2 regions of the Microbacterium sp. NPDC079176 genome follow, and region 1 is predicted to be linked to the other one. Evidence: riboswitches for the same ligand, from Rfam matches in the RefSeq annotation. Region 1 holds a riboswitch; the other holds the start of a gene.
The links. A riboswitch is a leader RNA that binds a small molecule or an ion and turns the genes downstream of it on or off. The one in region 1 is predicted to bind thiamine pyrophosphate.
Positions count from the first base shown of each region.

Region 2: another riboswitch for thiamine pyrophosphate. It lies ahead of thiM (hydroxyethylthiazole kinase); the one in region 1 lies ahead of AB0P11_RS14325 (ECF transporter S component).

Region 1 is NZ_JBFBLM010000005.1:266,428-270,946, forward strand. Features, by position in the region: gene AB0P11_RS14315 (ABC transporter ATP-binding protein) at 1-772, shown strand, start outside; gene AB0P11_RS14320 (D-alanyl-D-alanine carboxypeptidase) at 903-2,366, opposite strand; TPP riboswitch at 2,450-2,559, shown strand; gene AB0P11_RS14325 (ECF transporter S component) at 2,553-3,209, shown strand; gene AB0P11_RS14330 (ATP-binding cassette domain-containing protein) at 3,206-4,519, shown strand, end outside.
Region 2 is NZ_JBFBLM010000003.1:609,587-614,105, reverse strand. Features, by position in the region: gene thiD (bifunctional hydroxymethylpyrimidine kinase/phosphomethylpyrimidine kinase) at 1-919, opposite strand, end outside; gene thiM (hydroxyethylthiazole kinase) at 916-1,764, opposite strand; TPP riboswitch at 1,755-1,848, opposite strand; gene AB0P11_RS10405 (NAD-dependent epimerase/dehydratase family protein) at 1,870-2,832, opposite strand; gene AB0P11_RS10400 (DUF402 domain-containing protein) at 2,895-3,611, opposite strand; gene pheT (phenylalanine--tRNA ligase subunit beta) at 3,744-4,519, opposite strand, start outside.

The DNA of each region.
Region 1 (4,519 bases):
CATCATGCGGTTCTACGAACTGAACGGCGGGCGCATCCTGCTCGACGGTCAGGACATCTCCGAGGTCACGCGTGACCAGCTGCGCTCTCGCACCGGCATGGTCCTGCAGGACCCGTGGCTGTTCGCCGGGAGCATCCGCGAGAACATCCGGTACGGACGCTCGACCGCGACCGACGACGAGGTTCTCGAAGCGGCGAAGGCGACCTATGTGGATCGCTTCGTGCATGCCCTCCCCGAGGGCTACGACACCGTGCTCGACGAAGACGCGTCGAACGTCTCGGCGGGCGAGCGTCAGCTGATCACGATCGCGCGAGCGTTCGTGGCCCAGCCGTCGATCCTGATCCTCGATGAGGCCACGTCGGCGGTCGACACCCGCACCGAGCTGCTGCTGCAGCACGCGATGGCGGCGCTTCGACAGGGACGCACCTCGTTCGTGATCGCGCACCGCCTGTCGACCATCCGCGATGCCGACCTCATCCTCGTGATGGAGCACGGAGACATCGTCGAGAAGGGCACGCACGACGAGCTCATCGCCGCGCAGGGCGCCTACTGGCGCCTCTACCAGTCGCAGTTCGAACAGGCGGCGACCGACATCGACGCAGAGGACGCGCTCACCGGCTCGACTCCGGTCGTCATGAGCGGCGACGCCGAAGACGCGGCTGCGTCGGCACAGGTCGGCGTCTCGGTGGGGGCGCAGACTCCCGCTGCCGAGGCAGCGGCCGCGCAGGCAGTGGTCGAACGGCCGGATGCCGGAGGCTCCTCACGCGCCTGAAGCGCCAGAGCGCCTGAAGCGCCAGAGCGCCTGAAGCGCCAGAGCGCCTGAAGCGCCAGAACGCCTCGCCTCCCGATCCCGGGCGGCGAGGCGTTCTGCGTCCGTGAGCTTTCGCTGGAGGGACGACGCGTCAGCGCTGGTCGGCCGTGATGCCGAGGAGTTCGAGGGGGTGGGTCAGCCGCCACCACGGGCTCGGGGCATCGACATCGTCGGCGAGCGACAGCGACGTGGTCACCGTGTTCAACGGCCCGACGCTCGTCATCGTGCCGACCTCGTCGCCCGCTTCGCGGCTGTCGCCGAGTGAGAAGTCCGTCGAGGCCTCGGCGACGGCGCCGTTCCACAGAACCACATCGGCATCCGCATCCGTCACGACATCGGTGCTCGCGCCCCACGCCGTGGTGACGGTGCCGACGACCGTGCCCTCGGCGACGGCGGGAGTCTGCTGCTCCAGCGCCGTCTCGACCTGCGTGAACAGCGAACGGGTCTCCGTGAGGCGCTGCGCGTCGTCGGCCTGACCGAGAACCGACGCGTACAGATGCACAGTCGTGTCGTCGACGGTGACGACCTTCGCGGTCAACAGGTTCCAGCTGTCGCCGAGCGTGCCGGTCTTGACGCCGACGACGCCGGGGTCCGCCAGCATCCCGTTCGTGTTCACCACCGTGCCCGCACCCGGAAGATCGACCGACGGAGTTCCGACGATGCCGGCGAAGACGGGGTTCTGCATCGCGATCTCGGCCAACGCGACGAGCGACTCGGGTGTGGCCCGGTTGCGGTCGTCGAAGCCCGACGGAGTGATGATCGTGATGTCGTCGAGACCACGGTCGCGCAGCCACACAGCTGCTGCGGCGGTGAACGACGACGGGGAACCCCAGATCTCCGCGGAGAGCCGGTCGATGTAGTTGTTGGCCGATCCGAGCAGCGTTCCCTGGAGGAGCTGGAACTCGGTGAGAGTGCCGCCCACGGGCACGTCGAGCGCGGACTGGTCGGAGCGGCGGTAGTCCCAGTAGGCCAGGTTGTCGGCTCGCGTGAACGAGAACTCGGGGCCCTGCTCGCCCACGGCGAGGGGCATCCGCTCGAGCACCATCAAGCTCGAGACGACCTTGGTGACGCTTGCGATCGCGGCAGCGTCGAGCGACGACGACGTCGTGCCGATGCCGCCGATCCCCACGGCAGCGCTCCCCTGGGCAGGGAAGGTGATCGCGGCAGCGGGCGCTGCGACGGGGGCGAGCTCGACGGCCTGAACCGTCGGCGCGACCTCGTGCAACGGCCACAGCATGGCCGATCCGGCGTAGGTGCCGAGCAAGCCGACGAGGACGCCGAGCGGCACCAGCACGCCGGGCCGGGCGATCGCCGGGCGCAGGTGCGCTCCGGTCAGCAGCGCACCGCCGCTCTCCACGGCCGGCGCGTCATCGAGCGCGTCGGTCGCCGGGTGCTGGGCCACGTCGACCGGGTCGACCCACGTCAGGGGAGTGCCGCCGCTGTCTTCCTCCGCCCACTGCGCGGGGGGAGTCGCCTCAGGGGTGAAGATCGCAGAGACGTCGTCATCCGCAGGAACGGCGGAGGCGGTGGCCTCGGCGGAATCGGGAGCGGTCACCTCCTCACGGTACCGAACTCGTGCGGGGATCCGTGTCGCTGCATCGGGAGAGGACGAGGGGTGTCGCCTCTGGGTAAGATCGTGGGTACAACCACGGGAGTCCGGCGAGCCGGGCTGAGAGGGAGCGAATCGCGCTTCGACCGTCGAACCTGATCTGGGTCATGCCAGCGCAGGGAGGAGTCACAGATGAGTACATCCACGTCCGGATCCACCACGGGATCGGCATCGGCCACGCAGTCGTCGACGGGCCTCGGTCGCCCGCAGCTCTGGCGCTGGCGGGTCGTCGACATCGTCGTGGCGAGTGTCATCGCCGTCGCATGCGCGATGATCTTCCTGCTCTGGAACGTCGGCTACGAGGTGCCGAGCAGCATCCTGACGCCGCTGCTCCCCGGTGTGCAGGGCCTGCTCGCCGGCCCCTGGCTGATCGCCGGAGTGCTCGGCGGCCTGATCATCCGCAAGCCCGGTGCCGCTCTGTACACCGAGCTGGTCGCCGCGATCATCTCAGCACTCGTCGGCAACGCGTGGGGCCCGCTCACGATCGTCTCGGGCCTCGTACAGGGCCTCGGCGCAGAGCTGGTGTTCCTGATCTTCCTGTACGGCGTCTGGCGGCTGCCTGTCGCGATGCTGGCTGGTGCCGGTGCGGGTCTCGCCTGCGGCATCAACGACCGCATCCTCTGGTACGCCGGTGCCGACACGCTCTTCACGAGCGTCTACATCGTCTCGACGACCATCTCGGGCGCGGTCATCGCCGGACTCGGGGCGTGGTTGATCGCACGAGGCCTCGCCGCCACGGGCGCCCTCAGCCGGTTCGCCGCCGGCCGCGAGGTCACCGCACGGGTGTGAGCTCGCTCACGACGCCCGCCACCCTCGAAGCCCGTGGCTGGGGGTGGCGGTACGCGACGCGACGGCGCTGGGCGGTGCGCGACGTCGACCTGCGCATCGAGCCGGGGGAGCGGGTGCTGCTGCTCGGCGCCTCCGGCTCGGGCAAGTCGACGCTGCTCCAGGGGTTCGGTGGGGTGCTCGGCGGTGCGGATGAGGGCGAGACGCACGGTGCGCTGCTCGTCGACGGCGTGCCGCCCACCGATGCCCGGGGACGGGTCGGGATGGTCCTGCAGGATCCCGATACGCAGACGATCCTCGCGAGGGTCGGCGACGACGTCGCCTTCGGCTGCGAGAACCTCGGCGTACCCCGAGACGAGATCTGGCAGCGGGTGCGCGCGGCGCTGGACGCCGTAGAGCTCGACGTCGCCCTCGATCGATCCACGGCCGCGCTGTCGGGCGGCCAGAAGCAGCGCCTCGCCCTCGCCGGCGTGCTCGCGATGCGACCGGGTGCCATCCTGCTCGACGAACCGACGGCGAACCTCGACCCCGAGGGGGTGCGGGACGTACGGGATGCCGTGGCCGCCGCCCTCGATGCGACGAGTGCGACCCTCGTGGTCATCGAGCATCGCATCGACATCTGGCTGCCGCTCGTGACCCGGGTGATCGTGCTCGGCGCCGAGCCGGATGGAACGGTCGTGCTCGCCGACGGCAGCCCGGACGCGGTCCTCGGCGCTCGGGGCGCGGAGCTCGCGGCATCCGGTGTCTGGGTTCCCGGGCACCCGCCCGCCGTCCCGCCCGCACCGGCGCAGCGGCCGGGAGCGACGCTGCTGGAGGCCCGTGGTCTCACCGTGTCTCGCAGGCGCGGGCTCGCCGTCGCCGGTCCGTTCGACGTCGATGTGCGCGCCGGAGAGGTGCTCGGGGTCACCGGCGCGAACGGCGCAGGCAAATCGACGCTCGGGCTCACGCTCGCGGGATTGATCCCGGCCGAAGAAGGTCGGGTCGCCGCTCTGCCGCCCCTCGCCGCCGGAGAGAAGCCCGATCCCATCCACTGGTCGTCGCGCGCCCTGCTCACGCGCATCGCGTCGGTCATGCAGACGCCCGAGCACCAGCTGCTCGCCAAGACCGTGCGCGACGAGCTGTCGGTCGGGCCGCGGGCGCTGAAGCTGCCGGACGCCGAGATCGCCTCCCGAGTCGACGACCTGCTCGAAAGACTGCGGCTCACCTCGCTCGCCGCAGCCAATCCCTACACCCTGTCGGGCGGAGAGAAGCGGCGGCTCACGGTCGCCGCCGCCCTCGCCACGCGACCCCGGATGCTGGTGCTCGACGAGCCC
Region 2 (4,519 bases), on a different contig from region 1:
AGGCGGCGACGGTGGCGATCACCTCCGTGTTCGCCAGCATCCCGATCTTCACCGCGTCGATGACGATGTCGTCCGAGATGGCATCGAGCTGCTGCCGGAGGAACTCGGCAGGAGGCACGTGCACCGCTCGGACTCCCCTGGTGTTCTGCGCCGTGAGCGCCGTGACAGCCGCCATGCCATAGCCCCCGTTCGCGGCGATCGACTTGAGATCGGCCTGGATCCCCGCCCCGCCCGACGGGTCGCTCCCCGCGATGCTGAGCACGCGAGGTGTGCCCGAAGCCCTCCATCGGCTGAGGAATGCCCGGGCCGTCCTCGTCGGATCGACGGCGGCGCAGATGGCGGAGACGACGGCGAGCCCCGCCGCACCCGCATCCCGAAGGCGCTCGATGTCGTCGATTCCCACGCCGCCGATGGCGACGCATGGCAGTGCGGTCCTCGCGGCGAGCGCACCGAAGCCGTCGATTCCCAGGGCCGGCGGGTGATCCGGCTTGGTGGCGGTGGGACGGATCACGCCGACGCCGAGATAGTCGACCGTTCCCGCCGGCAGCGCGGCCACGGCGTCGAGATGCTCCGACGTGTTCGCCGTCAACCCGATGATCGCCTCGGGTCCCAGCCGCTCGCGTGCCCGCAGCACCGATACGTCGCCCTGGCCGAGGTGCACGCCGTCGACCCGCGCTCCCCTGGCGCGAGCGATCAGCGCCGCCTCGACGCGGTCGTTCACCACGAGCAGTGCACGGCCGTCGATCACCCGAGAGAGCTCGATCAACTGATCGGCGGTCTCGGCATCCGTCGCGCCCTTGTCGCGCAGCTGGACGATGCGCACGCCCCCGTCGACGGCGAGTCGCACCGTCTCCGCGACGCCCCGCGCGCCGCAGAGGGTGGGATCCGTGACGAGATAGAGGGAGAGGTCCGCGATCACAGCGCGTGCTCCTGCACACGCGCGGCGACGGCGAGGTCCTCCGGCTGCACGGCGGCGAGCGCGTCGAGCAGTGCGACGGCGAAGCTGCCGGGGCCCGGGGCCCGCGCCGCGGCGCGCTCGGCGGCGATCGTGTACACGAGGCTCGCCGCCGAGACGGCGGTGAGCGGATCCGCAGCGGTCGAGCGCGCCGCACCGAGGAACGCCGCCATGACGGCGCCCAGCGCGCATCCGCCGCCGGTGACACGGGTGAGCAGTTCATGACCGTTCGCGATGCGGAGCAATCGTGCTCCATCCGTCACCAGGTCGACCGGTCCCGACACCGCGACCACCGCGCCGTGCCGCGAAGCGAGTGCGAGTGCCGCTTCGGCCGCGGCATCGGTCGTGTCCGTCGCATCGACGCCGCGCCCCCCAGCGCTGAGCCCCGCGAGGGCGAGGATCTCCGAGGCGTTCCCCCTGATCGCCGTGGGGCGTGCGTCGGCCAGCTCGTGCGCGAGTGCCGTGCGCACCGGCAGCGCGCCGATCGCGACGGGATCCAGCACCCACGGAGTACCTGCGGCGAGGGCTCCTGCCGCGGCTTCACGGCTCGCCGCACGCTGCTCCGGAGTCGGCGTACCGAGGTTGATCAGCACCCCGGAGGCCACCCCGGCGAACATCCCCGCCTCACCGACGATGTCGACCATCGCCGGCGCCGCGCCGAGGGCGAGCAGCACGTTCGCGGTGAAGCCCGTGACGACGCTGTTGGTGATGCAATGGGTCAAGGGTGGGCTGTCGCGCAGCCCTGTCAGGAGCTCAGCCGCCGAGGTGGCCAAGGTCGATTCGGAATCAGGACGCAGACGATCGCTCAACGCGACATCCCTTCGCTAGTACGAACTAGATCAGGTTCGACGGGTCTGTTCTCAGCCGCGGATGCGGCACCCCGTGTCACTGATCGCAGTCTAGCGAGGCCCCGATCAGTCGATCAGCTGCAACAGCGCGAGTTCGTCGGCGCGAGTGAGCCCTGCCCGCCGGTCCCGATCGACGCCGCGCGCCTGCTCGTCATCGACCACGGCGGCGATCGTCTCGTCGAGCGGACGAAGCCGACCTCCTGCCGCGCGGTAGCGGGCGTTCGACCTGGTCATGAATCCGGTCATCTCGCTCGGCAGCCACAGCGGCAGCGACCGCTCCCCCGCCCAATACGCCACACCGTGCTCGACGAGCCAGGCGTCAGATGCCGCGACCGTGTCTCCCCGGTGCCCCGCACGTCTGCGCACGGCGTCGAGGACCTCGCTCAGCCGATGCCGATCGCCGATCGTGTTGATCACGCCGGTGGCCCCCGTGGTGGCGACGAACTCGGACAGGTCGTCGACGTCGATCACCTGCACGTCGCGCTCCTCGACAGGCGGAAGCAGCACCGGGCCGTCCTCGGCACGCAGAAAAGCGGCAGCCCAATACCCGAAACGATCACTCGGGTCGTCCGCCCCGACGATCAATCCCGGGCGCACGATCAGGGTGCGGTCGCCGAGTGCACGGACAGCGTCCTCGGCGGCCACCTTCTGCCGGCCGTACTCGTCGTCTCCCCTCTCAGCCGGCGGATGCAGCGTCGCCGACTCGTCTGCACCGACCGTCTCCTCGTCGGAGTATGCCGACATCGACGAGACGTACGTCCAGCGGCCCGCTCGCTCACCGAGTGCCGCGACCGCAGCGGAGACGTGGGCCGCGTTCGACGAGACGTCGATCACGTGATCCCACTCCCGACCGGACACCGCATCGTAGGCGTCCCTGGCGTCACGATCGGCCAGCACCAGGCTCGCGCCCTCCGGAGACGGTCGTCCTCCGCGCGCCAGGCACATCACCGTCGCCCCGCTCAGGAGCAGCCGTCTGGCGATGCGGCCGGACAGCCAGCCGGTGCCGCCGAGGATCAGAACATCCGTCATGACCCCATGCCACCATCTTCGCCGCGCGAGGGGAAGGGTCTTCCGCTCAGGGCGGATGCCGGTCAGCTCGTGCGAAGATCCGACAGGCCGGACAGTTCCGGGACCATCCACGAGGGATCCGGGCGCCAGTAGCGCCATTCGGCGTCGAACGGCCAGTCACCGTGATGGAAGGACTCGATCGCCGCGTCCGCGTGTCGTTCGATCTGCGCGGCCTGCTCAGAGGTGAGACGTCCCTGCTCGACGGCCGCGATCACCTCGTCCTCGTCCTTGAGGTGCACCTGACCGTCCGCCTGGATCTCCACGTCGAGGATGTGATCCGATGAATACGTGTCGCGGTCGGTGCGCAGATGCGCGTTCTCGAGATTCACGTACCACCCGGCGAACTCCCATTCGGGACCGCTCACATCGCTCCAGAACAGCCACACCGACCACGCCGCACCGGCCGGAGCGATGCGGAGGATGCCGTTGCCCCACCACTCCTCCACGATCCGGGTACGCGGATCGAGCCACCGACGCTCGAGCGGAACGGTCCGGATGCGCTCGCCCGCCGGAGTGCCCTGCCCCTCCTGGAGCGTGCCCGGAGCGAGCCATGCCACCAGACCGCGTTCATCGTCGCGGACCACCCGCATGGGCGTGATGGTCGACGCATCGCCGGGCTGCCAGCCGGGCTTGCGGTAGTGCCAGGAGATCTGGTCGCCGGGTTCGAGGAACGGCGCTTCACCCATCGGTCGGACACCATCGGGAACCGCCGCGGGAGTGCTGTGGGGCAGGATGCTCATCCCGACACGGTACCTCGCAGGTCCACCGCGCTCAGGTCGGCTCGGCGGCGTCGGCAGCATCCCGAGAGCACACGCGCACGCGGACCGCACCGTTCGAGTGCGGTCCGCGTGCGGGTCGGTTCAGGCGGAGCTTCAGTCGCGCAGGGTCGCGTCGAAGCGCTCAGCTGCGACAGCGACACCCGCGAGCTTCGCCTCTGTCGCCTCGGCTGCGGTGAGCGTGCGGTCATCCGCACGGAAGCGCAGCGCGAAGGTGAGACTCTTCTGACCATCCGCGACGCCGTCCCCCCGGTAATCGTCGACGAGGCGGATCGACTCGAGAAGCGCACCGGCGCCCTCGGTGAGCGCAGCGCGCACGTCGCCCGCCGGCACATCAGCGCCGACCACCAGCGACACGTCCTGTGTCGCAGCGGGGAAGGTCGACAGCGAGGGGGCGACCGCACGGTTCCCGCCGAGCGCGATGACCTCGTCGAGGTCGAGCTCGAGCACGGTGGCGCGACCGGGAAGGTCTGCTCCGGCGGCGACCTCGGGGTGGAGTTCGCCGACGTAGCCGATCTCGACGTCGCCGACGGAGAGCACGCCGGTGCGTCCGGGGTGCAGCGCCGCGCGCTGCCCCTGCTCGACATCGAGGTCGACTCCGGCTGCAGCCGCGATGACTCTGGCGGCGTCGAGCGCCTCGGAGAGCCCGTAGGGCTCCGCGGCGCGTCCCGGCTGCTTGGTCACGACGTTGCCCGTGAACAGCGCCGCGACATGGCGGTGCTGCGGTGGGATCGACGCGTTCAGTTCGGCGAGCGTGTCGTCCGACGGACGCTCGCCGAGCGGCGGCACCTCGTCCGTGCCGTACTCGACACCCGGCTCGGGCAGGAACACGACTCCGGTCTCGAACAGCGCGAGGTCCGTGAGGCCGCGCG